3 regions of the Acidovorax sacchari genome follow, and region 3 is predicted to be linked to each of the others. Evidence: riboswitches for the same ligand, from Rfam matches in the RefSeq annotation. Region 3 holds a riboswitch; each other region holds the start of a gene.
What was found. A riboswitch is a leader RNA that binds a small molecule or an ion and turns the genes downstream of it on or off. The one in region 3 is predicted to bind thiamine pyrophosphate.
Positions count from the first base shown of each region.

Region 1: another riboswitch for thiamine pyrophosphate. It lies ahead of ACGHC0_RS23130 (long-chain fatty acid--CoA ligase); the one in region 3 lies ahead of ACGHC0_RS11815 (FAD-dependent oxidoreductase).
Region 2: another riboswitch for thiamine pyrophosphate. It lies ahead of thiC (phosphomethylpyrimidine synthase ThiC); the one in region 3 lies ahead of ACGHC0_RS11815 (FAD-dependent oxidoreductase).

Region 1 covers NZ_AP035783.1:5,213,476-5,223,973, reverse strand. The annotation lists gene ACGHC0_RS23180 (hypothetical protein) at 1-523, shown strand, start outside; gene ACGHC0_RS23175 (hypothetical protein) at 520-1,188, shown strand; gene ACGHC0_RS23170 (HNH endonuclease) at 1,250-2,242, shown strand; gene ACGHC0_RS23165 (NrsF family protein) at 2,324-2,965, opposite strand; gene ACGHC0_RS23160 (sigma-70 family RNA polymerase sigma factor) at 2,962-3,567, opposite strand; gene ACGHC0_RS23155 (pentapeptide MXKDX repeat protein) at 3,622-3,876, opposite strand; gene ACGHC0_RS23150 (molybdopterin-dependent oxidoreductase) at 3,968-4,759, opposite strand; gene ACGHC0_RS23145 (cytochrome b/b6 domain-containing protein) at 4,756-5,376, opposite strand; gene ACGHC0_RS23140 (hypothetical protein) at 5,446-5,802, opposite strand; gene ACGHC0_RS23135 (cryptochrome/photolyase family protein) at 6,067-7,692, opposite strand; TPP riboswitch at 7,761-7,852, shown strand; gene ACGHC0_RS23130 (long-chain fatty acid--CoA ligase) at 7,946-9,040, shown strand; gene ACGHC0_RS23125 (acyl-CoA reductase) at 9,037-10,498, shown strand, end outside.
Region 2 covers NZ_AP035783.1:871,315-881,812, reverse strand. The annotation lists gene ACGHC0_RS04010 (RcnB family protein) at 1-493, opposite strand, end outside; gene ACGHC0_RS04005 (methyl-accepting chemotaxis protein) at 591-2,297, opposite strand; gene ACGHC0_RS04000 (methyl-accepting chemotaxis protein) at 2,508-4,241, shown strand; gene thiC (phosphomethylpyrimidine synthase ThiC) at 4,271-6,124, opposite strand; TPP riboswitch at 6,290-6,416, opposite strand; gene ACGHC0_RS03990 (hypothetical protein) at 6,473-6,649, opposite strand; gene lpxC (UDP-3-O-acyl-N-acetylglucosamine deacetylase) at 6,662-7,585, opposite strand; gene ftsZ (cell division protein FtsZ) at 7,847-9,079, opposite strand; gene ftsA (cell division protein FtsA) at 9,271-10,498, opposite strand, start outside.
Region 3 covers NZ_AP035783.1:2,606,226-2,616,723, forward strand. The annotation lists gene ACGHC0_RS11800 (thiamine phosphate synthase) at 1-789, opposite strand, end outside; gene ACGHC0_RS11805 (thiazole synthase) at 782-1,591, opposite strand; gene thiS (sulfur carrier protein ThiS) at 1,626-1,823, opposite strand; gene ACGHC0_RS11815 (FAD-dependent oxidoreductase) at 1,820-2,938, opposite strand; TPP riboswitch at 3,010-3,109, opposite strand; gene thiD (bifunctional hydroxymethylpyrimidine kinase/phosphomethylpyrimidine kinase) at 3,178-4,077, shown strand; gene ACGHC0_RS11825 (TOMM system kinase/cyclase fusion protein) at 4,109-8,044, shown strand; gene ACGHC0_RS11830 (BMA_0021/BMA_0022 family TOMM bacteriocin) at 8,069-8,866, shown strand; gene ACGHC0_RS11835 (class I SAM-dependent methyltransferase) at 8,876-9,727, shown strand; gene ACGHC0_RS11840 (TOMM precursor leader peptide-binding protein) at 9,849-10,498, shown strand, end outside.

The DNA.
Region 1 (10,498 bases), 2.6 Mb from region 3:
GACGACGTCGCGCGCCGTGTCGAAGGACGAACTCGCCCGGTTGCGCTCCGATCTCCAGCCGGGGCAGGCGCTGCTGGTCATCCTTCCCAGATACACGCTGAGCATGGACTTCCGCACGTTCGATGTGGAGTCGATGGTCGGCATCTGGCTGCGGCCCGGCGAATCGGATTCCCAGATGCCGAGCCAGCGCGGGCAAATTCGCTACCAATCGGCGCCCGTGGGGCCTGGCGGCAGGGAATCGCTCACGCTGTGGGCGGCGCAGGGGGCGGCTCCTTTCCGCAATGCCATGCGCGAGTCCATTGCAGAAACCGTCCGGATGGTGATGCTGGACATCGATGTGGCCGCCAAGCCGCCCGAGGAAAAGGATCTCCAGACTTTCCCGTTCAACCAGGGGATGGGTAAAGGGGAGATCAAGGGCCAGGTACTGAAGACGGGCAACGGCCGGGTCATCCTGCTGGGCTCCGACATGAAGCTCTATTCCTTGCCGCACGGCGGCAGCCTCGCGACGACAGCGCAGCAATGATTCCGGAAGCCGACATGCATCAAAGAACCAAACGGATCACCGGCCTGGCCGCTCTTCTGCTCAGCACGGCCGCTGCGGCGCAGCCTGCGGTACCTGACAAGGACGCGGCATTCACCGTGAAAATGACATACGACCCGAGCGAGAGCGAGGCGGGCACCATGTCGTCCTTTCAGGCCAGCCCTTGTGTCCTGCACATCGCACCTGCTTCAGATGCCCGGCAAAACAAGGAAACCATAGGACAGTCGTTCAGCGGCCCGCTTCTGGCGGAAGGCGTCAGCCCATGGATGACCGAGGGACTCAAGCAACTCAAATCCTTCGGTTACACCATCGGGAGCACTCCGCCGGACGGCGCTCCTGCAGCAGATGGCCTGACTGTGCGGACAACCTTGACGCGGGCATACACCTGGCATGTCGGCATGAAGATTTTCAGCATGGTGGCAGTGAAGGCCGAATTCGCGGATCGCAACGGTGTGCTACAGCAGAAGTATTACCGCGCCCATGGCGACAAGACCAATATGTGGGGGGCGCAAGGCGAGTACGTGACGACGCTCAACTATGGCCTGAACAACATGCTGCCTTTTCTGGCGCGGGACATGCAGTCGCTGTGCAAGGGAGAGAAGGTCGAGGGCTATACCTACGCCGGGCCTGACGGGCTGCCGAAATAAGCGAAGAGGGGGTGCGAGGCGGGGTTGGGTGACTCGGCACCACCGAGGATAGGAGGCTGTCATGCGTTACTGGTGGGTCAATCAAAACCAAACATACCGTCATGAGGTGCGGGGCGGGTATCTTTGGTCGCCCAAGCGCAAGGCCAACCAAGCAAAGAACCCGTTTTACGACTTCATGCGCGAGGTGGCTCCTGGCGATGTGGTCTTCTCATTCGCGGACACCGTGATCCGAGCCATCGGCATCGCACAATCGCATGCGTACGAGGCCCCAAAGCCGTTGGAGTTTGGGCAGACCGGTGCCTACTGGGATCAGATCGGGTGGCGCTTGGATGTGCATTTCCATCCCCTTCGGGCGCCTGTGCGGCCCGCCTCCCACATGGCGGTGCTGGCACCACTGCTACCAGAGCGATACGCCCCTTTGCGGCCTAACGGAATGGGACTGCAGAGCGTGTACCTGACGCGCCTTCCTGAACGTCTGGCGGCGGCCTTGATCGATCTGCTGGGTGCTGAAGCCCATGACTTGGTGAAAGGCTTCCGAGTCGCAGACAGATCCGAAATGGTCGGCTCTGCGGTGGGACTTGTTCAATGGGAAGAGCACGAGCTTCAACGGGTCCAGACCGACGCCAGCTTGCCCGAAACAGACCGCCAGGCCTTGGTGCTGGCGCGTAGAGGCCAAGGCCTCTTCAAGGGGCGCGTGATGGCCATAGAGAGAGCCTGCCGGATAACGGGTGTGACAAGGGAAGAGCACCTCCGCGCCAGTCACTGCAAACCCTGGCGAGATGCCACGAACGAAGAGCGGCTCGATGGTGAAAATGGTCTGCTGCTTACCCCAAGCATGGATCATCTGTTCGACCGCGGGTTCATTGCGTTCGACGACGATGGGCAGGTGATTTTTTCTCCTGTGGCGGACCAGGATTCGCTGGTCCGCATGGGGCTTGATCCCCGGCAGCCTTGGAATGTCGGTGCCTTTTCAAGCGGGCAGAAGCGATTCCTCGAATTCCATCGCGAGAATGTGTTGCTGCGTTCCAGCTTTTTGGAGCATCTCAGGCCCTGATTCCGGCAAACGCTCCCACACAGCCGGCGTTTTTCCGGGACCATCGGGTATGACCTGCCGATCTGACAGGACACCCGGCGTCTACCAGCGCAGCAGCCTCGGCCCCACAAGTGCACCGGCCGCCACCGGCAGCGCCATGCCCAGCACGTACCAGATGGCAATGAAGGGTGCGGCCAGTTCGGGGCAGTGCAGCGCATAGACCGCTGCTCCGGACGCGCCGCCCAGAGCACCGGCGCCGGCACCGGCCAGCGCGGGTCGCACCGGCGCCAGCGATTTCAGCGCCCAGATCGCCGCCAGAAACATCGGCAACGAAAGCACAGCGATGTTTTCCGCGCAGACCCGCCAGGTACTGCTCAGAATCAGCGTGCCGGCTTCGTTCGCCGGGGCCTGCACCAGCACCACCAGCCCAAGCGCCCACAGGAACCCGATTGGCAGCGCCCACGCAGTCCAGGCGATGCGGGTGTCGGCACCTGGCTGGCCCAGGCGGGCGACCAGCGGCAAGGCGACCAGCGCCATCAGGCACGGGACACCGAACTTCACCCAGAACATCGGCAGGGTGGCATAGCGGCCCAGTGCGGGGTTGAGGCCCAGCACGGCCAGCATCATCAGCATTGAAACCGGCAAGGCGGCCAGCATGCCCAGGCCGAGCCGGCGGGCCGCGACATGCCGCTGCACCGGCAGGGTGTCGGCGGCAAGCAGATGGATCAGTTCGTCGGTCTTCATGAGGGGGCTTTCGCCAGGGAACGGGACGTGGAAGCGATACGGGCAGCCAGTGCCTTCAACCCCCGGTGGATGCCGATCTTGACGGCGGATTCGGACATGCCGGTCTCTACCGCCACTTCGGCCACCGAGCGGCCTTCCAGCTTGACCTGCTCGATGGGCAGGCGCTGCCGGTCGGGCAGGGTGGCGAGCAGTTGCCAGAGGTCGCGCCGCGCTTCGGCTGCGTCGCTTCCGGTGGTGTCGAACAGGGCCGTATCGTCATCGTCCAGCATGTCGTGGCGGGCTTCGCGCTCCTGGCGGGCACGCAGCAGGTCGATGGCCTTGTAGCGGGCGATGGCATGAACCCAGGCGGTCACCGGCTGGTCGCGCCGGTACGTGTGCCGCTGGTTGTGAATGGCTAGCAGGGTGTCTTGCACGAGGTCCTCCACGTCGTCGGGCCAGCCCGACAGGCGCCGGCGATAGAAGGATCGCAGACGTGTGCCGAGTTGCTGAAGAAAACGGCGGTACGACGCCGCATCGCCGTCCAGGCCGGCGAGCATCAGGCTGCGCAGCGTCTGTTCGGTCTGGGTGTGCGTCGCATCGGCAGCGGACGGAATTCGTTCCATGGAAGCAGCAGGGTACACGCGGGCCCTGCCCGCGTGCCGCGGTAGTCCTGTCGATTACTTCTTCATTTCGTCTTTTTTCATGGTGTCCTTGCCCATCGTGTCCTTGGACATGCCGTCCTTGGCCATGGCATCTTTCTTCATTCCATCTTTCGTCATGGCATCTTTGCCCATCGTGTCCTTGTGCATGGCGTCCTTGTGCATGGCGTCCTTGGACATCGAGTCCTTCTTCATCATGTCGTCGGAAGCCATGGCCGAAACAGAAGCGGCGGCCAGGCAGGCTGCGAGCAGTGCGGTGTTGAGCTTGTTCATGGTGAAAGTCCTTCGGTGTGGATGGTGAAAAGTGCGCCGTCGCCCGAAATGGACACGGTCGCGTTGTCTGCGGCGTCGAGTGCGGGTGCGCTCAACTTCCGCCGAACCAGTTGTAGCCCTGGTCTTCCCAGTAGCCGCCCTGGTAGGTATTGGTGACAAACATCGCCATGATGTTTTTCGGGTTCTTGTAGCCCAGCTTGGTGGGCATGCGCAGCTTCATGGGGAAGCCGTACTTGGGCGGCAGCGGGGCGCCGTCGTAGCTCAGCGTCAGCAGCGTCTGCGGGTGGAGCGCGGTCGCCATGTCGATGCTGGTGTAGTAGTCGTCGGCACACTTGAAGCCGATGTATTTCGCGCTGGTGTCGGCGCCGATGCGGTGCAGGAAATCGCGGAAGGACACGCCGCCCCAGCGACCGATGGCGCTCCAGCCTTCCACGCAGATGTGGCGCGTGATCTGGTCCTGCTGCGGCATGGCACGGAGTTCATCCAGGGTCCAGCGGTGCCTGTCGGCGACCATGCCGGTGACCTCCAGGCTCCAGCCTTCTTCCTTCACTACCCGCACCTCGTCTTCGCCGTAGTAGGCGTTGAAGGGAAAGGGCCGGGTGATCATGGCCTCGGAATAGGTCGGGGCCAGGCGGTTCGGATCGAACAGCCAGCCCTGCGCCTGGTCGTTGAAGCGGGAGATTCGGTTGAGCACGGCCTCGACGTCATCGTTGTCGCTGATGCTGCATCCGGTCAGCAATGAAAGGCCACCCAGCGTGAGCGAACCGCGCAGGAAGTTGCGGCGGGCTGTCGGCGCCATGCGTTTCTCGAGTATTCGGCGGGCCTCGGCCAGCGCCGCGTCGGCGTCGACATGGGGCAGAGTCCGGCGTTTGAAGATGTTCATGCTGCCGCCTCCTCGCCACGGGCGCTGAGCATGGTCAGCAGGGTGCGCGGCACCAGGGCCACCATGACCATATGCACCGCGATAAAACCGACCAGCAGTGCCATGCCGACGAAGTGGATGCGCCTTGCCAGCTCGTAGCCGCCAAGAAGGTCTCGCAGCAGGTGGAACTGCACCGACTTCCACAGCACCAGCCCCGACAGCACGATCACCAGGATGTCGACCATCACGAACAGGTATGCCAGCCGCTGCACGCTGTTGTAGTGGCGGGGATCCGCATGCGACAGGCGTCCTCGCAAGGCGGCCAGTGCGTCATGCAGGACCGCACGTGACGACAGTGGGAAGAACTTGCGGCGCAGGCGGCCGGTGAAAACGTTCATCGCGAGATAGAAGACGCCATTGCCGACCAGCAGCCACATCGCGGCGAAGTGCCACTGCAAGGCGCCTCCGAGCCAGCCACCGAGAGTGAGGCCGGTCGGGATAATGAAGTCGAAGAAGGGCGCGGCGTTGTAGATGCGCCATCCGCTGGCGATCAGGATCAATACCGCGAACGCATTCAGCCAGTGGCTGATGCGCGTCCACAGTGGATGGATCTGTCTCGATGTTGCATGGACTGTCATGGGAACTCCTGGCGCGGCGCACCGGACGATCCGGTTTGCGATGGAAGTTCGTGACAGGAGCGTCGCGGGTTACAGCCGGTGGATCTTTTTTTGAGGAACACCGGAAACCGATGGCTCACCCGGCTCCGCCCCGGACGGATGACGAACTTTAGAGACCATGCCCAGGGTGTCTGGCCGACGGGATGCCGGCCCGGCAGGTTTTAGCAGCGTGAGGCCAGTCGCGCCGGACGGCCCGCCATCGCTTTCGTACTTCAAATGCAAGGTCGGGGCCAGCGCCTGGGTGATCTGTGCGCGCAGCCATTCGTTTTCGACAGAGTCGAACATGTCCACCTGGGTGGGGTTGGCGATCACGCCGAGCGGGAGCTGGAAGATGTAGGTGCCCGAGGTGGCGCCGACGGGACTGCACCACTGGCCGTTGACCTGCACGAAGGTGGTTTTTCCGGGCTACGGCCAGGGAAATACGGAAGGGCCGAGTTGCTTTGGTGTGCCGCGCGACCGGGTCATCGGGCACGGCGCGGAGCGCTGCCGCGACCTGTTCGCGCGTTGAGCGCCACCATCACCATGAGCCCTTCCCGGGTCGGACGGTGACGCTCCGGCCGGATGGCGACGCGTCGTCAATGGGCGGGGTTTTGCCCGGGGGGGCTGCCTGGCCGTCTTGCATTGGCTATTTCCAATATTGCGCGCTGCGCATCAGTGGCGCCCCACCGGGAATCTTCCATCAGGCAAGGCGGCCCCGCCGTGCTCCCTCCGCAGTTCCTCCGCCCTTCGGCGTATTCCCTCCCTCTCTTCCGGCCCCATCGTCTCCAGCCGCGCCAGCTGTGCGGCCATGCGGGGCACGCCTGCCAGCAGTTCCCGGTGCCGCAGCAGGAAGTCCCAGTAGAGCGTGGTGAAAGGGCAGGCCGTGTCGCCCAGGAAGGCATCCGGGTCGTGGCGGCAGGTGGCGCAGGGGCCGCCCATGCGCTGGATGTACTTGCCCGTGGCGATGTAGGGCTTGCTGGCCATCAGGCCGCCGTCGGCGTACTGGGACATGCCGAGGGTGTTGGGCAGTTCCACCCATTCGACGGCATCGACATAGACGGCGAGGTACCACGCATGCACGGCCTGTGGCCGCACGCCCAGCAGCAGGGCGAAGAGGCCCGTCACCATGAGGCGCTGGATGTGGTGGGCGTAGCCGTGGTCCAGTGTCTGCCGGATGGCCTGGCGCAGGCATGCGAAGGGGGTTTCTCCGGTCCAGTACCAGGCGGGCAGGGGCGCATCGGCACCGAGCGCGTTGCGGTCCTGGTAGGACGGCATTTCGGTCCAGTAGATGCCGCGCACGTATTCGCGCCAGCCCAGGATCTGGCGGATGAAACCCTCGGCGCTGGGCAGCGGGACACGGCCGCTCCGGTAGGCGGCCTGGGTGGCAGCGACCACCTCGCGCGGATGGATCAGCTTAAGGTTGAGCGCCGCGGACAGGTGCGAGTGGTAGAGCCAGGGCTCGTCCGGCCACATGGCGTCCTGGAAGGGGCCGAACGCCGGCAGCCGGTGGTCCACGAAGTCTGCGAGCGCATGCAGGGCCTGTGCGCGGGTGACCGGCCAGGCGAAGCTCTCCAGCGACCCCGGATGGTCGCCGAAGCGCCGGGCGACCATTTCCAGCACCTCGCGGGTGATGGCGTCGGGCTCGAAGCGGCAGCGCCCGGGTACCATGCCCGGCCCCTGCGGACCGAAGGGGCGCCGGTTGTCCTTGTCGTAGTTCCAGGCACCGCCCTCGGGCTGGCGGCCGTCCATCAGGATGCTGTGGCGGCGGCGCATGGCGCGGTAGAAGGTTTCCAGGCGCAGCGGCCGTCCGGCCAGCTGGCGCCGGAAGTCGGCGAATTCGCGCACGGTGGCGAAGAAGTGGCGGTCGGGCCGGGTTTCCAGCGGCAGCCCGGCGCCGGCCGCAACGGCGGACAACGCCTTCCAGACGCGCCAGTCCCCGGGCGCGGTCATCACGAGGCGCTGCGGACGGTGCGTGCGGATCGCCGCGCGCAGCGCATCGGCCAGCGTGCGGCAGGGGGGCTCGCGGTCGTCGTCCAGGCGCCGGTAGTCCAGGGGGCGGCCCAGCGCCCGCAGCGCCTGCGCAAAATGCCGCATGGCCGCGAGAAAGAGGGCGATGCGCGGCCGGGAGGACCAGGCGTGCGTGGATTCCTCTTCCACTTCCGCCATCCACGCCATGTCCTGCTGCGGGTCGAAGCCGTCGAAGGCCGCTGCGTCCGGATCGAGCTGGTCGCCCAGCACGAGCACGATCGCGCGCACCGGCCGGGCGGGTGTCGTCGTGGCGGGCGCCGGTGATTCCATGCCCGGGAATATAGGCGGCCCGTAAGCCGCAGCGGAAGCAGGGCGTTTGGACGGCGGGTTAAGATGCCCGCAACGCTCCGGGGTGCACGCGTGTGCTGAGATCCACACCCGAGAACTTGAACCGGGTCATTCCGGCGGAAGAAGAGCTGTCACCACCATCCTCCAGCCTCCGCAGGCGCGCCGCGTGGCGTGCACGGCATGGCCGGGCGTGACCTTCGGAGCATCGTTCACAGGTCACGAAGGAAGAAGCTCCATGGACAAGGTCGCTGCGCTGGTCGCGGACATCCTCGCATTCATCGCGATGGAGGAAGAAGGCGGCTGCACCGACGCACAGTTCGACACGCTGGCTTTGCGGCTGTTCGCCCACCAGTATTCCGCCAACCCCGCCTACCGCACCTTCTGCCAGCGCCGCGGCGCGACGCTGCGCAGCGTGGAGCGCTGGAGCGACATCCCCGCGGTGCCGATCGACGCCTTCAAGGCGACGGAGCTGCGCAGCGAGCCGCCGCGGCCGGACGAGCGCGTGTTCATGACCAGCGGCACGACCCGGGGCGCAGAGGCGCGGGGGCGGCATTTCCACCCGCGGCTCGATGTGTACGACCTGTCGATGGCGCGCAATTTCCAGCGGCGCTTCATGCGCGGGGCCGGGCCCATGCCGATGGGCATCCTGTTCCCCGACGAGCACCTGATGCCGAATTCGTCGCTGGCGCACTACCTGGCGCTGGCGCGGTCCGTGTTCGGCAGCCCGGTCAGCCGGCATTTCGTGGGCGCGCACGGCATGCACGTGGTGAGCCTGTGCGCGGCGCTGGAGGCCGCGGAGCGCACCGGCACGCCGTACGCGCTGCTGGGCGCGAGCTACAGCTTCGTCCATTTGATGGAGGCACTGCACGAGAAGGGCCGCCGCTTCCAGCTGCCGCCGGGCAGCCGCGTGCTGGACACGGGCGGCTACAAGGGCCAGTCGCGCGAGGTGCCGCCGGAGGATTTCTACGCCGGGCTCTCTTACACGCTGGGCGTGCCGCGCGAGCTGTGCATCAACATGTACGGCATGACGGAGCTGAGCACGCAGTTCTACGACGACGGCAATGCCGTGGTGCCCTCGGTCAAGTCCGGGCCGCACTGGATCCGGTCGCGGCTGGTGGACCCGGCCACGGGACGTGACGTACCGCCCGGCGAGCGAGGCATCCTCGTGCATTGCGACCTGGCCAACTACAACTCCGTGACCACCATCCTGACCGAGGACGTGGGCGAATGGGCCGAGGGCGGCTTCCTGCTGCTGGGCCGGGCCGAAGGCGCGCAGGCCAAGGGCTGTTCGCTGGCGGTGCAGGACTTCATGCGGGCCACCGGGAAATGACATCCCAGGCGGCCACCGCGGTGCAGCGGGTGCGGGCGGGCTATCTGCCCGGCATCGAGGCGCAGGACGTGGCCTGGCAGGTGCTGCCCTTCGCCCAGGGCGCCGCCCGGCTGGAAGTGGAGGTGCCCGTGCTCACGCCCGCGCAGATGGACGCCCTGGCGTGCCGCGTGCGCGAGGCGGCCGCCCGCCATCTGCAGCCCATGGCGGTGGAGCAGGTCATCGATGTGATCGACCGTGCCATCGCCCGCCTGCTGGACCGCAGCGATCCGGCGCGGCAGCAGGCCGAGGCGCTGCTGCCCATCGTGAGCGGCTACGACGCCGAGATGGTGCGGCTGGGACTCACGGGTTTTTTCAAGACCTTCCGCGCGCCGCAGCTGCGCCGCTTCGTGGCGGAGGACTTTGCCAATCCGCTGGTGCTCGACGGCTTCCAGCCTGCGCCGAAGGGCGGCGCGGTACGCGCCTTCGGGCCGGGCCTGCTGGTGCACAGCTGGGCGGGCAATGTGCCGGCGCTGGCGCTCTGGAGCTTCGTGTGCGGCCTGCTGGTCAAGGCCGGCAGCATCGGCAAGCTGCCCAGTGCCGAGCCGCTGTTCGCGGGCTGGTTCGCGCAGCTGCTGGCCGAGGTGCACCCGCCGCTGGCCGGCTGCTTCGCCGTGGTGTGGTGGAAGGGCGCGGACGGCGACGATGCCGCGGCGCTCTATGCCCGGGCCGACACGGTGCTGGCCTATGGCGGCAACGATGCGCTGCATGCCATCCAGCGCCGCCTGCCCGTGACCACGCGCTTCCTGCCGCACGGGCACAAGCTGGGCTTCGGCATCGTTTCGGCCGCCGCGCTGGATGCGCTCGATGCGCCGGCCGTGGCGCGCCGGGCCGCGTGGGACGTCATGCGCTACGACCAGCAGGGCTGCTACTCGCCGCATGTGTTCTACGTGCAGCGCGGCGGCGCCGTGTCGCCGCGCGCCTTCGCGGGCTACCTGGCGGGCGAGCTGGCGCAGTTGCACCGGCGGTTTCCGCGCCGGGCGCTGGACATGGAGGAATCCGCCGCCGTGGCCAGCTGGCGGCAGGCGCTCGAATGGCAGGGCCTCTCGGCGGCCGGCGGCGCCGCTGCCGACGAACTCATCGGCACGCCCGATGACCCGTGGAGCGTGGCGTACTGCGACGCCCTGCAGCCGCTCGCGCCCACGGCGCTGCAGCGCAGCGTGCAGGTGGTGGCCGTGGATGCGCTGGGCGAGGTGCCGCACGCCATCGCCGGCCACGGGCCCTTGCTGCAGACCGCGGGCGTCGCGGCCACGCCGGAAGAACTGCGGTACCTGGCCGCGTTGCTGGGGGCGGCGGGCGTGACCCGCATCAGCGCCATCGGTGCGATGAGCGTGCCCGAGGCCGGCTGGCACCACGACGGCCGTTTCAACCTGCTGGACCTGGTGCGCATGGTGGAGATCGAGCAATCCGCCGAAAGCGCCG
Region 2 (10,498 bases), 1.7 Mb from region 3:
CGATCTGCGCGACGACGCCGGAACCGACCGAGATCAGCAGGTAGTCGGGGCCGTTCTGCACCCAGTGGTAGCCGCGCGGCGGGGGCGCCAGGTGGTGCATGCGCCAGTCCTGCACCACGTAGTGGTGCGACCGGTACATCGGCGGCACGCGGCTGCCGCGGTACCAGTCGTGGTGCGGGCCTGCACCACGGCGGCCATGGGCGCGGGCATGCGGCGGAGGGCCGGGATGGTGGCGCGGACCGGCATGGTGCCATTGCGGCGGGGGCGGCGGTGCATGGCGCGGGCCGGCATGGTGCCCATGGGGGCCATGGCCCGGGCCGCCCTTGCGGTGTCCGGGCCCGTGCTCGTACTCGCGGCCCGGGATGCCGTCGTAGGGCTGCGCCTGAGCGCCCAGGGAGGACAGGCCGAGGAACAGCGCCAGGCCGGCGGAACGGAAGTGGTTCAGCGCGCCGGAACCGGATGCATCGGCGCAAGAGGAGTCGGTACGGATCATGGCTCGTTGCTGCGGGGCAAAAGCCGCAGCCTACCACCATGACCGGCCCGCCCCGGCCGGGGAAAACCGCAACCCCGGTCCGGTCGGGAGGCCCTGGTCAGGCGGCGGGTTCGTGGCGCACGAAGCCGGCCACCGGACCACGCACGGGTTCGGGCAGGGCGGCGGCCTGGGACCGGGGCACCAGGGGCGCGCTGCCGGGCGGCGGCGGCGGTGCCTGCAGGGCGGTATCAACGACAGCGCCGTCGTCATCGTCGAGGCGGAAGCGGCGCACGGCACCGATCAGCTGCACGGCCTGATCGCGCAGCGACTCCGATGCGGCCGTGGACTGTTCGACCAGCGCGGCGTTCTGCTGGGTCATCTGGTCGAGCTGGCTCACGGACTGGCTGATCTGCCCGATGTTGTCGCTCTGCTCGGCCGACGAGGCGGTGATCTCCGAGATCATTTCGGAGACGCGGCGCACGCTGTCCACGATCTCGGTCATCGTCGTGCCGGCCTGGCTCACGAGCCGGGAGCCGCTTTCCACGCGCTCCACCGAGGAGCCGATGAGCTCCTTGATCTCCTTGGCCGCCGAGGCCGAGCGCTGGGCCAGCGTGCGCACCTCGGCCGCGACCACCGCGAAGCCGCGGCCCTGCTCGCCCGCGCGGGCCGCCTCGACGGCGGCATTCAGCGCCAGGATGTTGGTCTGGAAGGCGATGGAATCGATCACGCCGGTGATGTCGGCGATCTTGCGCGAGCTGTCGGTGATCTGGCCCATGGTCTCCACGACCTGCGAGACCACGCTGCCGCCCCTGGCCGCCACCTGGGCCGCGGTGGACGCGAAGTCGCTGGCCTGGCGTGCGGACTGGGTGCTCTGCTGCACCGTGCCGGCGAGCATTTCCATGGACGAGGCCGTCTCCTCCAGGTTGGCGGCGGTCTGCTCGGTGCGCTGGCTCAGGTCGTGGTTGCCCGAGGCGATCTCCGTGCTGGCCGTCGAGATGTTGCCCGATGCTTCCTGCACCTGCCGCACCAGTCCGCGCAATGCATCCTGCATGCGGCCCATGGCCACGACGAGCTGGCCGACCTCGTCCATCTGGGCGGGCCGGACTTCATGCGACAGGTCCCCGCTGGCGATGCGTTCGGCCAGGAACCGGGCCTGCGCCAGGGAGCTGGTGATGGAGCGCACGCTGAAGAAGGTGAGCGGGATCAGCACCGCCAGCCCCAGCACCAGCCCGCCGCCGATCACCGCGGACATGGTGGCGGTGCGCGCCTCCACCCCCTGCCGCGCTTCCTCCATGTTCTCGCGTGCGCTCTGGGCCAGGCTCGCGAGGATCTGGTCGGTGGCCTCCATGTGGCCCTTCAGGCGGTCGGCATAGGCGGCACCGCCGGCCCCGTCGAGCTGGGCCCGCTCGATCTGCTCGAAGATCGGGGAGATGCCGGCCTCGTACTGCTGGATCTCGGCCAGCGCCTTGTCGATGGAGCCCACGAAGGCCGCGTCGCCCGCCTGCACCTGCCGCACGGCCGTGAGGCTCTTGCGCAGCGCGGCCAGGGTCTTGCCCCAGGCTTCGCGCTGGGAAGCCACCTCGACCGAGTTGTTGAAGTTGAGGATGATGTCCTTCTCGGTACGGCGCAGCGTGCCCAGCGTCGTGCGCAGGTCCGCCATGTCGGTCAGGGTCTGCACCCGCTGGGAAAAGAGCACCTGCAGCGTGTCGCGCGTGCGGTCGAGGGCGAGGTATCCCAGCCCTCCGATGACGACGAGCAGCACCAGGGAAAAAATCGTGCCGAAGTAAAGGCGCGCGCGGATCGACAGGCGTCCCAGAGTATTCATGACATCCTCTACAAAACGTTACAAAGGCGCATGCAATAACCGCGCCCACCCATTGCCGCCTCGTGGGCCGCAGGGGCGCCCACTATAGGGCGGCACGACAGTGGCACCGCCAGGGTAAGCACGACTGGCGCAGTTACCTGCCGCGTGACCGAGTCGCAAGCGATATAAACAAACTGTCACAACCTTGGTGCAGAGTATCCGAATCCGGGCATGCCCCGTCTCCTTTCCCTGCACTGCCAGGTCTCCTGCGTGACTCCCTCCTCCCACACTCCCGACTCCGCCCAGCCTTCCCTCCCGCCCCATGCGCTGCCGGACCGGCCTGCCCGCCGCGGCGCGCTCGGGCGGCGGCTGCTGGGCGCCTTTCTTGCCGTGCTGGCACTCAACGGCATCGGTTCGGCCATCGGCGTTGTCGCGCTGCAACGCATCGGCGCGTCTGCCAGCGCCATGGTGGACCGCCGGGTCGCCACGGAACGGCTGGTGGCCGACGCGCACCGGCTGCAGGCCATCAATGCGGAGCGCTACAAGGCCGTGGCCCTCAGCTCCGAACCCGAGGTGGGCGACATCCTGGGGGCCGACATCGCACGCACCCAGCGGCAGTACGACAGCCTCCTGGCACAGCTCGCGGAGCGCCTGCAGGGCACGGAGGACGCGGAACGGATCGTGGCGGTGCGCTCGGCGGGCCGGGATTTCAGCCAGGCCTGTGCCGAGTTGATCGCGGCACGGGATTCCGGCCTCACGGAACGCATCCGCAAGGTGTACGGCGAACGCTTCGTGCCCGCGGCCACGCGCCTGCTCGCCTCGCTGGACGGCCTGTCGCAGTCGCAGCGCCAGGCCATCGACGCCGGCGCGGACGAGGTGGCCGGGCTGGGCGCCGCGGGCCGCTGGGCGCTGCTGGCGTTCGGCGTGCTGTCGCTGGCGGCCGGCACGCTGCTGGCGCTGTGGCTGGTGCGCAGCATCACCCGGCCGATCGCCCAGGCCGGCGCCACGGCGGACCGCGTGGCCGGACTGGACCTGCGCCAGGAGATCCAGGGCCACGGGCGCGACGAGGCCGGCCACATGCTCGAATCGCTTGCCGTGATGCAGGCGGCGCTGCGCGGGCTTGTTCGCCGGATGCAGTCCCTGGGCCAGGCGATCCGCTCGGCCTCGTCGGAGATCGCCGGCGGCAATGCCGAGCTGTCCAGCCGCACGGAGGAAACCGCCGCGCGGCTGCAGGAGACCGCGGCGGCGCTGGAGCATGTCACCCTCCGCGTGGCCGGCGCCGCGGACTCGGCGCAGCGCACCGAAGCCCTGGCGACCGAGGCGGCCCAGGTCGCGCGCGAAGGCAGCGGGGTGGTGGGCCAGGTGGAACAGACCATGGAACAGATCGCAGCCAGTTCGCGCCGCATCGCGGACATCACCGGCGTGATCGACTCCATCGCCTTCCAGACCAATATCCTGGCGCTGAACGCGGCGGTGGAATCTGCGCGGGCCGGCGAGCAGGGCCGCGGCTTCGCGGTGGTGGCGGCCGAGGTGCGCAGCCTGGCCAACCGCTCGGCCGAAGCCGCGCGCGAAATCAAGGGCCTCATCCAGTCCTCGGTGCAGCAGGTGCAGGACGGCGCCGGCCTGGCCCGGCAGGCCGGCCAGACCATGCGCCGCGTGGTCTCGACCGTCGAGGACACGGCCCGTACGATGGGCGAGATCCGCAGCCATGCGCAATCGCAGAACGAGGACATCGCCGCCATCCACGCCGCCATGACGCGGCTCGACGAGATGACCCAGCAGAACGCCGCGCTGGTGGAGGAATCGGCCGCCGCCACCGAAAGCCTGCGCCTGCAGACCCACGACCTGGCCCAGCTCGTGAGCCAGTTCGTGCTGCCCGCGCAGGAGCCGGCCCTGGCCGCGCCGCCGGCACGCAGCGCGCTGCAACTCCCGCGCCCGCAGCGCCTGCTGGCCACGGCGGGCTGAACCGTCCCGACCGGCCCGGGCAGACGGCATCACACCGGCTGGATCGGCACGTACAGCTCCCCGCCCGTGCCGCGGAACTCCTGGGCCTTTTCCTGCATGCCCCGGGCCGCGAAGTCGCGCACTTCCTGCGTGATCTTCATCGAGCAGAACTTCGGGCCGCACATCGAGCAGAAGTGCGCCACCTTGGCCGAGTCCTTGGGCAGGGTCTCGTCGTGGTACTGCTGCGCGGTTTCCGGGTCCAGGCCCAGGTTGAACTGGTCCTGCCAGCGGAAGTCGAAGCGCGCCTGGCTGAGCGCGTCGTCGCGCGCGCGGGCTCCTGGATGGCCCTTGGCCACGTCGGCCGCATGGGCCGCGATCTTGTACGCGATGATCCCCTGCTTCACGTCGTCGCGGTTGGGCAGGCCCAGGTGCTCCTTGGGCGTCACGTAGCAGAGCATGGCCGTGCCCATCCAGCCGATCATGGCCGCGCCGATGGCGCTGGCGATGTGGTCGTAGCCGGGGGCGATGTCGATGGTCAGCGGCCCGAGCGTGTAGAACGGAGCCTCGTGGCAGGTCTTGAGCTGCTCGGTCATGTTGGCCTGGATCATGTGCATGGGCACGTGGCCGGGGCCCTCGATCATGGTCTGCACGTCGTGCTTCCAGGCGGTCTGCGTGAGTTCGCCCAGCGTGCGCAGTTCGGCGAACTGCGCCTCGTCGTTCGCATCGGACGCGCAGCCGGGCCGCAGGCCGTCGCCCAGGCTGAAGCTGACGTCGTACTGCTTCATGATGTCGCAGATGTCCTCGAAGTGCTCATAGAGGAAACTCTCGCGGTGGTGCGCCATGCACCACTTGGCCATGATGGAGCCGCCGCGCGAGACGATGCCCGTGCGCCGCTGGGCCGTCAGGTGGATGAAGGCCAGCCGCACGCCCGCATGGATGGTGAAGTAGTCCACGCCCTGCTCGGCCTGCTCGATGAGCGTGTCGCGGAAGATCTCCCAGGTCAGGTCTTCGGCGATGCCGCCCACCTTCTCCAGCGCCTGGTAGATGGGCACGGTGCCGATGGGCACGGGGCTGTTGCGCACGATCCAGTCGCGCGTGGTGTGGATGTTCCTGCCCGTGGAGAGGTCCATCACGTTGTCCGCGCCCCAGCGGATCGCCCAGACCAGCTTTTCCACCTCTTCCTCGATGCTGGAGGTGACGGCCGAGTTGCCGATGTTGGCGTTGATCTTGACCTTGAAGTTGCGCCCGATGGCCATGGGTTCGACCTCGGGGTGGTTGATGTTGGCCGGGATGATCGCGCGGCCGCGCGCCACTTCGTCGCGCACGAATTCGGGCGTGATGATCTTCGGGATGCTCGCGCCCATCGGGTTGCCGGTCAGGCGCTGCTCGCGGGCGGCGTCCTGCTGGTACTGCGCCATCCATTCGCGGCGGCCGTTCTCGCGCAGGGCGACGTACTCCATCTCGGGCGTGACGATGCCCTTCTTCGCATAGTGCATCTGCGTGACATTGCCGGTGTGGTTGGCACCGCTCCTGGCGCGCAGGGGCGTGCGCTGCAGGGCGGCGGCCTCGGCGCGCAGCGCGGCCAGGCGGGCGGCGTCCTCGGACCGGCTGCCGTCGTCCAGAGCCACCCGCTGGCGGCCTTCGTAGCGCTCGGTGTCGCCGCGGCCCTCGATCCACGCGCCGCGCACGCCGGGCAGGCCCCGGCGCACGTCGATCCCGGCAGCCGGGTCGGTGTAGGGGCCGGACGTGTCGTAGACGCTGACCTGCTCGCCATTGGTGAGCGCGATGTCGCGCACGGGGACGCGCACATCGGGGCGGCTGCCGATGAGGTAGTTCTTGGTGGAGGCGGGGAAGGGTTCGCGGGTCAGCGAGAGCAGCTGGGCGAACTTGTCGGGGGCGTTCATGGCGGGCAATCTCCTCGGGTGGATGGAAATGTGCTCCGCATGGGGCCAGGTGCGCCGTACCGGCCCCGGATGGAGGCGCCCGCTGCGCGGACCTTCCCCATGAAAGGGGGATGGCGCGTGGCGGCCAGGCGGATGCCCCGGAAGGCATCCGCCTGCAGGTGCGGGAATCCCGGCTGCAGCTCTTCTTACGCTGGTACTAACCAGATCAAGTTCGCGGTTCCGGCGGTCAGGTCCGCCGTCTCAGCACGCCCAGAAACCTTTCGAGTCTCTACGTGCACCCCGGAGCAGGCGCGAGTATAGGAGCGATGCCCGGCCGTGTCACCCCACGGCGGGGCACGCCAGCGGACATCAGAGGAAGCGCTCGAGCGCCAGCACCGCGAAGAAGGCGAAGGCCGAGAGCACCGTCCACTTGACGATCACGATGCCGAAGCGCTTGTAGCGCGGCTGCCCGGTGGCCACATAGAACACGAACGACACCACCGCCAGCAGCAGCAGGAAAAAGAACAGACCGCGGAACAGCAGCATGGCGGCGCGGCCTCACCAGGCCTGCACGGGCGCGGCGAACCCGGAGGGTGCCTGCCGTTCGCTCTCGAACGTGGCGATCTCCCACGCATCCTCCTGGGCCAGCAGTTCGCGCAGCAGACGGTTGTTCATCGCGTGGCCCGAGCGGAACGCGCTGTAGGCCGCCAGCAGCGGATGGCCGACGATGTACAGATCGCCGATGGCGTCGAGGATCTTGTGCTTCACGAACTCGTCGTCGTAGCGCAGGCCGTCGGCATTGAGCACCTTGTAATCGTCCATGACGATGGCGTTGTCGAGCCCGCCGCCCAGCGCGAGGCCGCTCGCGCGCATCATCTCCACGTCCTTCGTGAATCCGAAGGTGCGCGCGCGCGCGATGTCGCGCGTGTAGTTGCCCGCGCCGAGGTCGAACTCCACGCTCTGGCCGGTGGAATCCACGGCCGGGTGGGCGAAGTCGATCTCGAAGCGCAGCTTGTAGCCGTGGTAGGGCTCCAGCCGCGCCCACTTGAGCTGCTGGCCCTCGCCCTCGCGCACTTCCACGGGCCGCGTGACGCGGATGAACTTCTTGGGCGCGTTCTGCAGCACCACGCCGGCGCTCTGCAGCAGGAACACGAAGGAGGCCGACGAGCCGTCGAGGATGGGCACCTCCTCGGCCGTGATGTCGATGTAGAGGTTGTCCAACCCCAGGCCCGCGCAGGCCGACATGAGGTGCTCGACCGTATGCACCTTGGCACCGCCCACGCCGATGGTGGAGGCCATGCGGGTATCGACCACCGACTCGGCGCGGATCGGGATGTCCACGGGTTCGGGCAGGTCGATGCGGCGGAACACGATGCCCGTGTCCGGCGCGGCCGGACGCAACGTGAGCTCGACCCGCTGGCCACTGTGCAGGCCCACGCCGACGGCGCGGGTGAGGGTCTTGATCGTGCGTTGCTGGAGCATCCCGCAATTTTAGGTGGCGGCACCCGTCCCTGCCCGCACAGATGGCTATGCCATCCATAGCCCATGCGTCACAACGGAAACAAAAAGCCGCCCTGCTCCTTGCGGAAGCGGGGCGGCCAGAGAGTGCGGAAATCCATGATTCAGGGTCACGGCCGTGAATCATTCACGACCTCACCCGTCAGAAGGCCGCGGAGCAGGCCATGCCGGCAGACGCCGTGGAACCGGCTTTGCCGGGCCACCGGCGACTCAGGGGGGAGCCAATCAGTCCGCCTGCTTGCGCAGGAAGGCGGGGATCTCCAGGTCGTCCATGCCGCCCGAGGACAGCGCATCCACGCGGGCCGCGGCCTGCGTGCGGTTGGTGCGCCAGACGCTGGGCACCGACATGTTGCCGTAGTCGGCCTGCGATGCAGCACCACCCACCAGGCCACCGGCCGCGCCCACGGCGGCACCTGCGATGGGCATCTGGTAGGCGATGTTGTCGGTGCCGGTGCGCAGGCCGCCCTGCACCACGGAGATCGGCTGGCGGCGCGCGTTGGCGCGCGACAGGCCGGTCGCCACGACGGTGACGCGGATGTCGTCGCCCAGGCTGTCGTCATAGGCGGCGCCGTAGATGACGTGCGCATCGGGCGAGGCGTAGGCGTTGATCGTGCTCATCGCCAGGCGCGACTCGGACAGCTTGAGGCTGCCCTTGGCGGCCGTGACCAGCACCAGCACGCCCTTGGCGCCCGAGAGGTCGATGCCTTCCAGCAGCGGGCAGGCCACGGCCTGCTCGGCGGCGATGCGGGCGCGGTCGGGACCGCTGGCGGTGGCCGTGCCCATCATGGCCTTGCCGGGCTCGCCCATCACGGTGCGCACGTCCTCGAAGTCCACGTTGACGTGGCCGTACTCGTTGATGATCTCGGCGATGCCGCCCACGGCGTTCTTCAGCACGTCGTTGGCGTGCGCGAAGGCTTCGTCCTGGGTGATGTCGTCGCCCAGCACTTCCAGCAGCTTCTCGTTGAGCACGACGATCAGCGAATCGACGTTGGCTTCCAGCTCGGCCAGGCCGTTGTCGGCGTTCTGCATGCGGCGGCCGCCCTCCCAGTCGAAGGGCTTGGTGACCACGCCCACGGTGAGGATGCCCATCTCCTTGGCCACGCGTGCGATCACGGGTGCGGCGCCGGTGCCGGTGCCGCCGCCCATGCCGGCGGTGATGAACAGCATGTGCGCGCCCTGGATGGCCTGGCGGATGTCTTCCTGCGCGGCCTCGGCGGCCTCGCGGGCCTTCTCGGGCTTGCTGCCGGCGCCCAGGCCGCTGTGGCCCAGCTGGATGACGCGGTGCGCGCTGCTGCGGGTGAGCGCCTGCGCATCGGTATTGGCACACACGAACTCCACGCCCTGCACCTGGCGCGAGATCATGTGCTCGACGGCATTGCCGCCGCCGCCGCCGACACCGATCACCTTGATCTGCGTGCCCTGGTTGAATTCTTCGGCTTCGATCATTTCGATGGTCATGCTGGTGCTCCTAGTCCTGGTCTTTCACGTGAGATTTGCGGTTGGCCGTTGCGGCCGGTAGGTCATACGAATGGGAAAACGGTGCTGCGGGGGTGCCGGTGCACGCCGCGGGAGGGCCCGTGCCCCGCCATCGGAGGCGGCCACGGGCCGGGGAACTTTCGCGGACAAGCCGTTGCAGAGGGGTTCGCATGTCAGAAGTTCCCGATGATGAAATCCTTGAACCGTCCGAAGGCCGTCTTCACCGAGCCGCTCTTCTGGGCCACCTTGAAGCCGCGCAGGCGTGCCTGCCGCGCCTCTTCGAGCAAACCCATGACGGTAGCAGCACGGGGCTGGGCCACCATGTCGGACAACGCGCTGGAATACTTCGGAATGCCGCGGCGCACGGGCTTGAGGAAGATGTCCTCGCCCAGTTCCACCATGCCGGGCATGATGGCGCTGCCGCCCGTGAGCACGATGCCCGAGGAGAGCACCTCCTCGTAGCCCGACTCGCGGATCACCTGCTGCACCAGCGAGAAGATCTCCTCCACGCGCGGCTCGATCACGCCGGCGAGCGCCTGCTTGCTCAGCATGCGGGGGCTGCGGTCGCCCAGGCCCGGCACCTCCACCTGCGCCTCGGGATCGGCCAGGAGCTGCTTGGCGTAGCCGCTCTCGACCTTGATGTCCTCGGCATCCTTGGTGGGCGTGCGCAGCGCCATGGCGATGTCGCTGGTGATGAGGTCGCCGGCGATCGGGATCACGGCGGTGTGGCGGATGGCCCCGCCCGTGAAGATGGCCACGTCGGTCGTGCCCGCGCCCACGTCCACCACGGCCACGCCGAGCTCGCGCTCGTCGTCGGTCAGCACCGCCTGGCTGGAGGCGAGCGGGTTCAGCATGAGCTGCTCCACCTCCAGGCCGCAGCGGCGCACGCACTTGATGATGTTCTCGGCCGCGCTCTGTGCGCCGGTCACGATGTGGATCTTGGCCTCCAGCCGGATGCCGCTCATGCCGATGGGCTCGCGCACGTCCTGCCCGTCGATCACGAATTCCTGCGGTTCCACGAGCAGCAGGCGCTGGTCGGAGGAGATGTTGATGGCCTTGGCGGTCTCGACCACGCGCGCCACGTCGGCGGGAGTGACTTCCTTGTCCTTGACGGCCACCATGCCGCTGGAGTTCAGGCCCCGGATGTGGCTGCCGGTGATGCCCGTGTAGACGCGCTGGATCTTGCAGTCGGCCATCAGCTCGGCCTCTTTCAGGGCCTGCTGGATGCTCTGCACCGTGGCGTCGATGTTGACGACCACGCCGCGCTTGAGCCCGTTGCTCGGGGCCACGCCCAGGCCGGCCAGTTTCAGGTCGCCGCCGGGGAGCACCTCGGCCACCACGGCCATCACCTTGGCCGTCCCGATGTCCAGCCCCACCACCACGTCTTTGTATTCTCGTGCC
Region 3 (10,498 bases):
CGCGCCGATCCCGCCGATGGCCACCTGCGGGTAGCCGCGCATGAGCCGCGCATAGCCCGCGAGGCGGGCCAGGCCCTGGGGCACGGTCGCCATCTTCTTGAGCGTGGTGGGGAAGACCGCGCCCATGGCCACGTAGCTGGGAGCCGCCGCGTCGGCGCGCACCATCTCGGCGTACCCGTGCGTACTCACCCCGAGCCGCGATCCGGAGGCGCGCAGCGTCTCCAGCGAGCCGGGGGGCAGCGCATCGAGGTCTTCCTGCCCCAGGTGGACGCCATAGGCACCGGCATCGATGGCGGCCTGCCAGTGGTCGTTGATGAAGAGCAGGGCGGAGGTGCCCCGCACTGCCTCCACGGCGGCCCGCACTTCGCGTTCGACGGCCGCGCCGTCTTCCGACTTGAAGCGCAGCTGCACCGTCGGCACGCCGGCCCGGGCCATGCGGCCCACCCAGTGGGCATCGGGCAGCACGGCGTACAGGCCGAGCCTGTCCGGGCAGGGTGCGAAGGGGCGGGCATGGGGGCGGGGCTGCAGGCCGAAGTCCACGGGCTCGTCGGGCCAATGCGCTGCGTCGAAATGGCCCGTGCGGTCCGTCCGGGCCTGCCAGGCGCGCGCGAGGCAGTCGGCGTCCACGGCGATGAAGCCGAGCTGGCTGCAGGCTCGCAGGGCGGCGCCATAGGCCGCTCCCCCGTGCGCAGGGGCCGGCCCGGGCTGGGCAGGGAAGCCGGCGAAGGCCGCCGCGTGGGCCTGCACGATGGCATCGGCCATCGCCTGGATGGTGGAATCTTCAGCCATGGTCGTGGTGCCAGAAAGGGGTGCCGAGCACGGGCGTGCTCGGCTGGGCCGCGTCCTGCGCGGACATGGCGCCGGCTTGCCGGGCGGTGCGTCCGGCCTGCACCGCGTCGGCGAAGGCGCCGGCCATGGCCACCGGGTCCTGCGCCAGGGCCACGGCGGTGTTGAGCAGCACGCCGTCGTAGCCCCACTCCATCACCTGGCAGGCATGGGACGGCAGGCCCAGGCCCGCATCCACGAGCAGGGGCACGTCCAGCCGCTCGCGCAGCGTGCGCAGCGCGTACGGATTGACGGGGCCGCGGCCGGTGCCGATGGGCGCGGCCCAGGGCATGACGGCCTGGCAGCCCACGTCCACCAGGCGCTGGCAGAGCACGAGGTCTTCGGTGCAGTAGGGCAGTACGTGGAAGCCGTCGCGCACCAGCTGGGAGGCGGCTTCCACGAGGTTCAGCGTGTCGGGTTGCAGCGTGTAGTCGTCGCCGATCAGCTCCAGCTTGATCCAGGGCGTGCCGAAGACCTCGCGGGCCATCTGGGCGGTGGTGACGGCTTCCTGGATGCTGTGGCAGCCGGCGGTGTTCGGCAGCACCGGAACGTCCAGCCGGCGCAGCAGTTCCCAGAAGCCGCTGCCGGCCTCTGCGGGGTTGCTGCCCTGGCGCCGCAGCGAGGCGGTCACCATGGCCGGGCGGGCACGCCGCACGGCGGCCTCCAGCACGCTGGGCGAGGGATAGCGGGCGGTTCCCAGCAGGAGCCGGCTGGCGAAGCGCTGGCCGTAGAGGACCAGGGCGTCATCGGATGCGGTGTCGGGCATGGCGGATGTCGAAGGGAAAAAAGGCTGGCGTGGGTCAGCCGCCCGTCACCGGCGCGATGATCTCCACCCGGTCGCCGGGTTGCAGCGCGTGGCCGGCGTGGCGGGCCTGGGGGACGAACAGGGTGTTGACGGCCACCGCGAAAGGCGGGCGGGCGGCAATCGCCGCGATGGCATGGGCCACGGTGGCGCCCTCTGGCAGTTCGGTGGCTTTCTGGTTGATGACGACGTTCATGGCAGTGCGGCGGCGGGCTCGAGGTCGAGCGCCAGGTCGAAGCGGGAGGCGAGGGGGGATTGTCCTTCGTTCAGGCATTCCATCACCACGTCCAGGACGGCCGGGGAAATCATGAAACCGTGCCGGTACAGGCCGTTGACCTGCAGCACGCGCGGCGCGGTGCGCCGCACCGCGGGCAGGTTGTCGGGCAGGGTGGGGCGGCACTGGGTGGCGATCTCGAGGATGCGCGCCTCGGCGAAGCCGGGATGCACGGCATAGGCCGCGCTCAGCAGTTCCAGGGTGGAGCGCACGCTCGCGGGCGAAAGGTCGTCCGATTCGATCTCGGTGGCCCCGATCACGAAGATGTGGTCCTGCTTGGGGGCGATGTAGATGGGGTAGCGCGGATGCACCAGCCGGGTGGGGCGGCGCAGTGCCACGCCAGGCGCGTGCAGCCGGACCACCTCGCCGCGCACGCCGCGCAGTTCGGACCACTGCGCCCGGGCGCCCAGGCCCCGGCAGTCCAGCACCCAGTCGGGTTGGCCGGTCATGCCCGGCGTGAAATCTTCCGGCGCGCGCGGGCTGTGCCAGTGCACCCGGACGCCGCGGGCGCGCATGGCGTGCTCCAGCGCCGCGAGCAGCTGGCGATTGTCGAGCTGGCCTTCGCCGGGCAGGTACAGGCCCTGGTGGAAGCGCTGGCCCTGGAGGGCGGGCTCGGCTTCCTGCAGTGCGCTGCCGTCCAGCACCTGCAGGGCAGGCAGTTCGGGCACGGTGCGGGCCGTGCGCTCCAGCACGCCGCGCAGCCGGGCGGCCTCGGCGGCATCCTGGCGGTGCCAGAGGATGAGGGTGCCCTCCTGCTGGAAGAACACGGGCCACTCGAGGCCGGCCAGCAGCTGGGGCCAGCGCGACAGGGCATGGTGCCCCATGCGTACCACGCCGGCTTCGGTGATGGCGGACTCCGCCAGCGGCGCGAGCATGGCGGCGGCGATGCGGGCGGCCGCGCCCTGGGCGTCGGGGCCCTGGGCCTCGTACACCTCCACGGCGTGCCCCTGCCGGGCCAGTTCGGCGGCCAGCAGCCGGCCCATGAGGCCGGCGCCCAGGATGGCGATGGAGGAATGCGGGGACAGCAGGGCGGTCATGGGCGGGCGGTGGATGCGGTTCTCGTCGGTCGGGCGCTTGCGCGCGAAGGCGCGGCACGGAGAACAGGCGGCGGTCCACCGTCGAAACTCCCCACGCCAGCATGACCTGGATCGGGTGCCGAGGGTCTTTCTCAGCCGCGCCCGGCGGGCGCGGCACCCCTGTTTCGTCCGTTCCCTGAATTACAGCACAGCGCTGCGGAAGGCGTATTTGACATCGCGCATGCGCCATAATTTTTGCCATGAATTCCAAGCCTCTCGAACCACGGCCGGCGGCGTCCGCCGTGGAAGGATCCCGCTACGTGCGCATCCTGTCCATTGCAGGGTCTGACAGCGGAGGCGGGGCGGGCATCCAGGCCGACCTGAAGACCTTCGCCGCCCTGGGTTGCTACGGCATGACCGCCATCACGGCCATCACTGCCCAGAACACGCAGGGCGTACGCTCCATCCATGGCGTGCCCGCCGCCATCCTGCGCGACCAGATCGACGCGGTGGTGGAGGACATCGGCGTGGATGCCGTCAAGATCGGCATGCTGCATGCCCCCGAGGTCGCCGAGGTGGTGGCCGATGCGATCCGCCGGCATGCGCTGCCGCACGTCGTGCTCGATCCCGTCATGGTGGCCACCAGCGGCGACCGTCTCATCGCGCCGGACACCGTGCGCGTGCTGGTGGAGGCGCTGTTTCCGCTGGCTGCCGTGGTGACGCCGAACCTCGACGAGGCGGGCATGCTGCTGGGCCGTGCCATCCGGGACGAAGGCGCCATGGATGCCGCGGCGCAGGAACTGCTGGGCCTCGGCGCCCCGGCCGTGCTGCTCAAGGGCGGCCACCTGCCGGGCGACGCGCTGGTGGATGTGCTGGCCGTGCAGGGCATGGCCCCGCACCTGCACCTGCGGTCCGCGCGCATCCCGACGCGCAACGGCCACGGCACGGGCTGCACGCTGTCGTCCGCGATCGCCGCCCACCTCGCCCTGGGCCGCAGCCTGCGCGACGCGGTGGCTGCCGCGCATGCCTACGTGCAGGCGGCGATCACGGCCGGGGCGCCGGTGCGCACCGGCCGCGGCGCAGGCCCGCTCGACCATGGGCACGCGCCCGTGGCGCAGCGCATCCACCGCGACCCGGCCGCGACCGGGGGCGCCCTGTGAGCGGCCGCCTGTGGCGCCAGGGGGAGGGCGCATGAGTCTCCGCGCTCCCGACCCCGGGCACATCCGGGAAGCCTTCTCCGCGCAGGACGCGCTCGTGCAGCGCTACGTGCTGCAGGATGTGATCGGCACGGGCTCCTACGGCATCGTGTTTTCCGCGGCCCATCGCCAGACCGGCCAGAAGGTGGTGCTGAAGTTCGTCCGCATCGACGAGGACGAGCGCCTTTTCAAGCGGTTCCGGCGCGAGATCGCGGCCTGCGCCCGGCTCCACCATCCGCACATCGTGCAGCTGCTCGACGAGGGTGTATGCGGCCCGTTCGTCTTCGCGGTGTTCGAGTTCGTCCCGGGCCTGACATTGCGGCAGGTGCTGCAGAACCAGGGCGCGCTGCCCGCGGCCGAGGCCGGCCGCCTCATGCTCCAGGTGCTGGACGCCATGGCCTGCGCGCACGATGCGGGGATCACGCACCGCGACCTCAAGCCCGAGAACATCATGATCAGCGCCTCGGGGCTGACTTCGCATGCCAAGGTGCTGGATTTCGGCATCAGCACGCTGCTGCCCGGTGCCGGCGATGCCCTGGCCACGCAGCTCACGCGCGAGGGGGAATACGTCGGCACGCCCGCCTACAGCTCGCCGGAGCAGTTGCGCGGCGAAGCCGTGACCCCCCAGGCCGACCTCTATGCGTGGGGACTGATCTTCCTGGAGTGCCTCACCGGCAAGGTGGTCACGGGCGAATCCACCGCCGAGATCTACCAGCGGCAGCTATCGCCCCAGGAATTCAGCCTGCCCCAGGCGATCCAGGGCCATCCGCTGGCCGAGGTGCTGCGCAGCGCCCTGCGCAAGCGCTGCCAGGACCGGGCAGCCTCGGCGCGCCAGCTCTGGGAACGCTCGGCCGCCGTGCGCCTGGACGACCTGGTGGGCATCCTGAAGACACGCCCGGGCGCCGGCCCGAGCGCCATCGCGCCCACCGTGGCCTTCGGCACGCCGCACGAGGAGAAGCGGCAGCTCACCCTGCTGTACTGCGGCGTCTATTTCTCGCAGCCGCCCGAGCCGGCCGACGAGGAGGCTGCGGAGCGCCAGGAGATGGCCCAGCGCGGCGTGCTGCGCCGGCTCATCGACGTCGCCGTGCAGCGTGGCGGTACGCTGGGCGGCACCCTGGGGACGCATTTCCTGGTCACGCTCGGCTACTCCTCCCACGCCGAGGGCGATGCCCGCCTGGCTGCCCAGATCTCCCGCGAGCTGGTGCGATCGGCAGAGGATGCCGGCCCGGAGGTGCGCTGGCAGGTGCGCATCGGCCTGCACACGGGCTCCGTCCTGATCGAAAGCGGTTCGGTCGTGCCGTGCCGTGCGCTGGACATCGCCATGCGGATGGAAGCCGCGGCGTCCGACGGCCAGGTGGTCGTCAGCGAGGCGGCGCGCCAGCGCCTGCGCCACCATGCGCGGTTCGTCCCGCAGGGCGGCGTGCGCCTGCCGGGCGCCGCTTCCGAAATACCATCCTTCGGCATGCTGCCCGAGGAGGCCGCGCGGCAACCGCTGCGCGAGGCCGTGGGCCGGTGGCGCGAACTGCTGGCGCTGCGCCGCCGCTGGCGGGACGCGGCCGCAGGGCGGGGGCGGGCGGTGCTGGTGCGCGGCGAGGCCGGTATCGGCAAGTCGTGCCTGAGCGAAACCTTCCTGTCGCAGGTGGAGGGGCGCGAGGGGCTGGTCCTGCGCACCGCCTGCTGGCCCGAGCAGGAAAACAGCGCCCTGGCGCCCATGCTCGCCCTGGTGCGCGCGCAGTGCGGCGATCCGGAGGCCCCCGACGATGCTGTCGTCGAGCGCCTGTCGGCCTTGCTGTCCGCGGCCGGCTGCGACGTGGAGCGCGTGCTGCCGATCTTCTGCGTCTGGCTGTCGCTGCAGGTCGGCCGGCACGAGGTGGTGGACATCGCCCCCGCGCTGCAGAAGGCGCTGCTGATGGAGGCCGCGCAGCGCTGGCTCCAGACGCAGGCGCGCTCTGCTCCGGTGCTGCTGTTCGTCGAGGACCTGCACTGGGCGGATTCCGCCACGCTGGAATGGCTGGCGGCGCTCACGGGCGCCATGGCGGACCAGCGCTGGATGCTGCTGCTCACGGCCCGGCCCGAATGGGAGGCGCCCCCGCCCATGGCCGGTATGCTGCAGCGGCTGGAAGTGGGCCGCCTGGGCCCGGCCGAGGCTGCGTCCATGGTGCGGCACGTGCTGGCGCCGCGCCGCGTGTCGCAGGCGGTCATCGACCACGTGGTCGCCCGCACGGATGGCGTCGCGCTGTTCATCCAGGAGCTGGCACGCACGCTGCTGGAAACCTGCCTGGTCGAGCGGGACGGCCTGTGGGACTTCCAGGAGCAGGCCGACCTGAAGGGCATTCCGATCACCCTGCGCGACTCGCTGGAAAGCCGTTTCATGCAGCTGGGCCCGGCACGCGAGGTGCTGCGCTGGGCCTCCATCTGGGGACGGCGGTTCGATGCCGAATGGCTGCCGGACTGCGGCATGCAGGACGTGGAGGACAGCCTGCGGTCCCTGGTGGACGTGGGACTGCTGATGCCGGCGGATGCCGCGGGCCACTACCTGTTCCGGCACGCGCTGATCCGCGACGCCGCCTACGACAGCATGCTGGCGACGCAGCGCTCGCACATGCACGGCGTGGTCGCCACGGTGATATTGAAGCGGCGTCCGCGCGTGCGGGACGAAGAGCCCGGCCTGCTCGCGCACCACTATGCGCTGGCGCGGGATTTCGCGAACGCCGTGCCGGCAGGGCTCGCCCAGCTGCGCATGACCCAGCACCGGTCGCTGAACGACGAGACCATCACCTACTCGCGCACGGTGGAGGAGTGGATCGACCGGCTGGACGAGCCCGACCGCTGGGAGCCCCGGCTGGCGCTGGACGGCTACGTGCTGCAGGCGCTGATGAACAAGTACGGCTGGGCGCATCCCCAGGTGGAGCAGCGCATCGAGCAGTCCCGCGGGTTGGTGGAGCGCGACATCTCGGTGGACCTGCGCGTGCAGCACATCTGGCTCATGCTCACCTACCACCATGTGGCGAGCCATCGCGCGGAGGTCATGCGCCTGAGCCTGCAGCTGGAAGAGCTGGCGCGCCGGCAGGGGGACGCGGGCATCCTGGTGGCGGCCAGCACCTGGATCGGGCTCGCGTTCTATTCCGAAGGGCGCTTCGAGGAAGCGGAGCGCTACCTCTCCGAAGCCATCGACGAGCGCCATGCCGATGCCTCGAAGCACCACGCCGCGCAGCTGGGCTTCGACACCGTGTCGTGGGCGCTGGCCGCGCGGTCCCTGGTCCGCTGGGGTGCAGGCCACGACGCGCTGGCGAACGAGGATGCCGTGCGCGCGGTGGAACGCGCCCGGGCCCTCGCGCACATCCCGTCGATGGGGATCACCATGCTCTACCAGGCGCTGGGCTACGTGGGACGGCAGGACGTCGAACGAGCCCGCCAGGTGGTCGATGAACTGATCGAGCTGTCCGGGCGCTACGGCCTGCCGGCCTTCCGCGGGTATGCCGAGGTCATCCGCTGCTGGGTGGTGGGCGACCTCGCCGGCGCCGATGGAATGATCGAGGCGCTCTGGGGCATCGGCTGCAAGTACTGCCAGACCTACTACCGCGCCTTCTGCGCAGAAATCCTGGCGCGGCAGGGCCTCTGGGCCGACGCTGCCGGCCGCCTGGAACACTGCATCGAACTCACGCGCGAACTGGACGAGGGCATATACACTGCAGAACTGTGGCTGCAGAAGGCCAACTGCCTGCTGCAGGACGGTGCGCGTGCCGCAGAGGCCGCCGCCAGCCTGCGCCAAGCCGTCCAGGTCGCCCGGGAGGGCGGCAAATACCGGGTGGAGGTACAGGCGCTGTCACGCCTGCGCCATGTGGATCCCGCATCCTGCACTGCCAGCGACGAAGAGCGGTTGCAGTTCTTGCTGGGTATGCGCCCCGAGCTCGGGGCTTTCGTGTGTTGATTCGATGATGAGGGGAGGATTCCAATGAGTTCCATTCAGCAACAGCCCGGTGATCCCTTGCTGGAGTTCCGGCTCGCCTATCTGCGCGCCATCGCCAAGTCCTGGTACGAACCCGACTACCGTGACCGCCTGCTCGCGCAGAAGGACATCCAGCCACAGCTCGCCAAGGACTTCGGCCTGAAGACCATCTGGCCCTGGCTCGACGTGTCCCTGGAGCGCAGCGACAACCCGCTCGACCAGACCCTGTGGAAGCCCGAGCTGACCGCGGGCTGGATCGGCCTGGACGACGCCTTCGAGATCGTGTTCCCCGAAGCGCCTTCCGACCGGGCCGCCGAGGCGCTGGCCAGCTATTACCAGCTGTTCCCCACGCTCATGGGCGCGACCGCCGACGTCGGCAGCCAGGAGCACCAGCCACCGCACATCGTGGGCGGCGCGCTGCCCACCGGCCTGGGCATCCCGGGCGGAGACCCCGGCTCCCTGCTGGCCTTCGGCGGCGTGGTGCTGCGCGCCATCGCGCTTGCCTGGCAGTCGAAGGAGTTCCGCGACGAACTGCTGAACCCCCATTGCAGCGATGCGGCCGGCCTGCTGAGCCAATGGCTGGGCTACAACAACCCCTTCAACTTCTCCATCCGGTTCACGCCCAACAAGGCGCTGACCTGGGATGCGGCCAAGGGTGGCTGGAACCAGCACAACCCGGACGGCAGCAAGATCAAGAACCGCATCGTGCTGAACTATCCGAACGCACCGGAAGCCCGCGATTTCTGGCCGATCTCGCTCACGTCGTACAACAACACCGGCAGCGCCTACCCGTTCACCTGCTGAGTGCCAGCCGTGCCACCTGAAGGGGCGGCCGGCCTCGCCGGGGCCTGGGAGGCCCTGCGGGGCAGTTCCGCCACCCTGGCGCTCACCCTGAGCGCACGGGCCTCCCCGCTGGCACGCGAGGCCGACGCCGGATGGCTGGATCCGTGGGCCGCGCCGCTGCTGGCGCAGTGCCCCTGGGACCTGCGCCGCGCAGCAGACGACGCCGCGCTGGTGCGGGCCGTGGTGGTGCGCAGCCTGGTCTTCGACCGCCTGGTGCGGCAGGCCTGTGCCGAACGGTCCGTCCACGCCGTGGCCAGCCTGGGCGTGGGGCTCTGCACCCGGCAGGGCCGGCTGGCGCCGTCCTTGCCCGGTGTCGGGTGGATCGATGCGGACCTGCCGGAAGTCATCGCCCTGCGGCGCCTGCTCCTGCCTTCGGTCGCGGCGGACCCGGGCCGGCAGGTAGCCAGCGCCCTGCAGGACAGTGCGTGGCTGGACGCCATGCCCTGGCAGGAGGGCCGGCATTTCATCGTGCTCCTCGAAGGCGTGGCGCCCTATGTGCCACCGTCGGACATCCGGCACCTGCTGGAGCGGCTGGCGGTACGTGTGCGCCGCGAAAGCTGCGGCTGCCGCGTGGTGCTGGATTACCTGCATCCGGATTTCGTCCCGATCGCCGCCTGGCAGGCAGGCCCCGCCATGCTGCCGGTGGTCAGCGGCTTCCGCGATGCCGCTGCGCTGGTGGAAGGAGACACCGGCTTCCATGTGCTCCAGGAATGCCAGCCCTTCGGCCTGTTTTCCGAAGCGCACCGCCGGTTCGAGGACGAATTCCGCGGGCGCCATGGCCACGTGCCCTATGCCGTGGCCTGCCTGGAGCAAGGCCCCTGATCCGTGCCCTGGCTGCGGTCCCTGCGCAGTGCGCGATACGGGCTCCATGCCCTCGCGCCCCTGATGCCTTGCCTGGTGCCGTCCGTGCGCCAGCCACACTCCCGATACTTCCTGGATGCCCATGGATTGGTTTCATGCCGTGCCTTGCTGGCACCCCCGCTTCCGCGCGGTAGCGCGCCCTGCGGCCCTGTCCGCCTCCGGCCCCGGCCTCGGCCCCGGCACGATCCTGGTCGAGGAGGCCGGCGCATTCCTGCTGCCCTTTGCGGAATCGGCCATCCTCGCGCAACTGGTGGGCGATGCGCTCACGCCTGCGGACTGGTGCGCGGCCGGTGGCGATATGCTCCACCTGCCCGGCCTGCTGTCGGCGATGGAGGCGCTGGCACGCCGTGGCGATCTCGTCGCGCGCGGCGCGACTCCCGGCGGCTGGGCCGTTCCCCGCGTGGATGCCGTGCCGGTGCGCGAAGAGGGCGATGCCGGCAGCGTGACCTGGCTGGCGGAGCCCGGTGGACTGCCGGCCTGGAGCGCCGCGGTGGATGCGGCCGGTGGAGGGGCCATGGCGGGGGTGGACCTCGTGCTGTGCGATGACTACTTCGATCCCCGGCTGGCGGGGGAATGGGACCGTGCGCTCCAGGCGGGCCGGTCGCGCTGGTGGATGCCGGTACGGCTGGGCGGCGCGCAGTCCATCGCCGGCCCCCTGCTGCGTCCAGGCGGGCCCGGGCCGTGCTGGCACTGCTTCCTGCACCGCCTGCGGCGCAACAGCCCGGGGCGCAC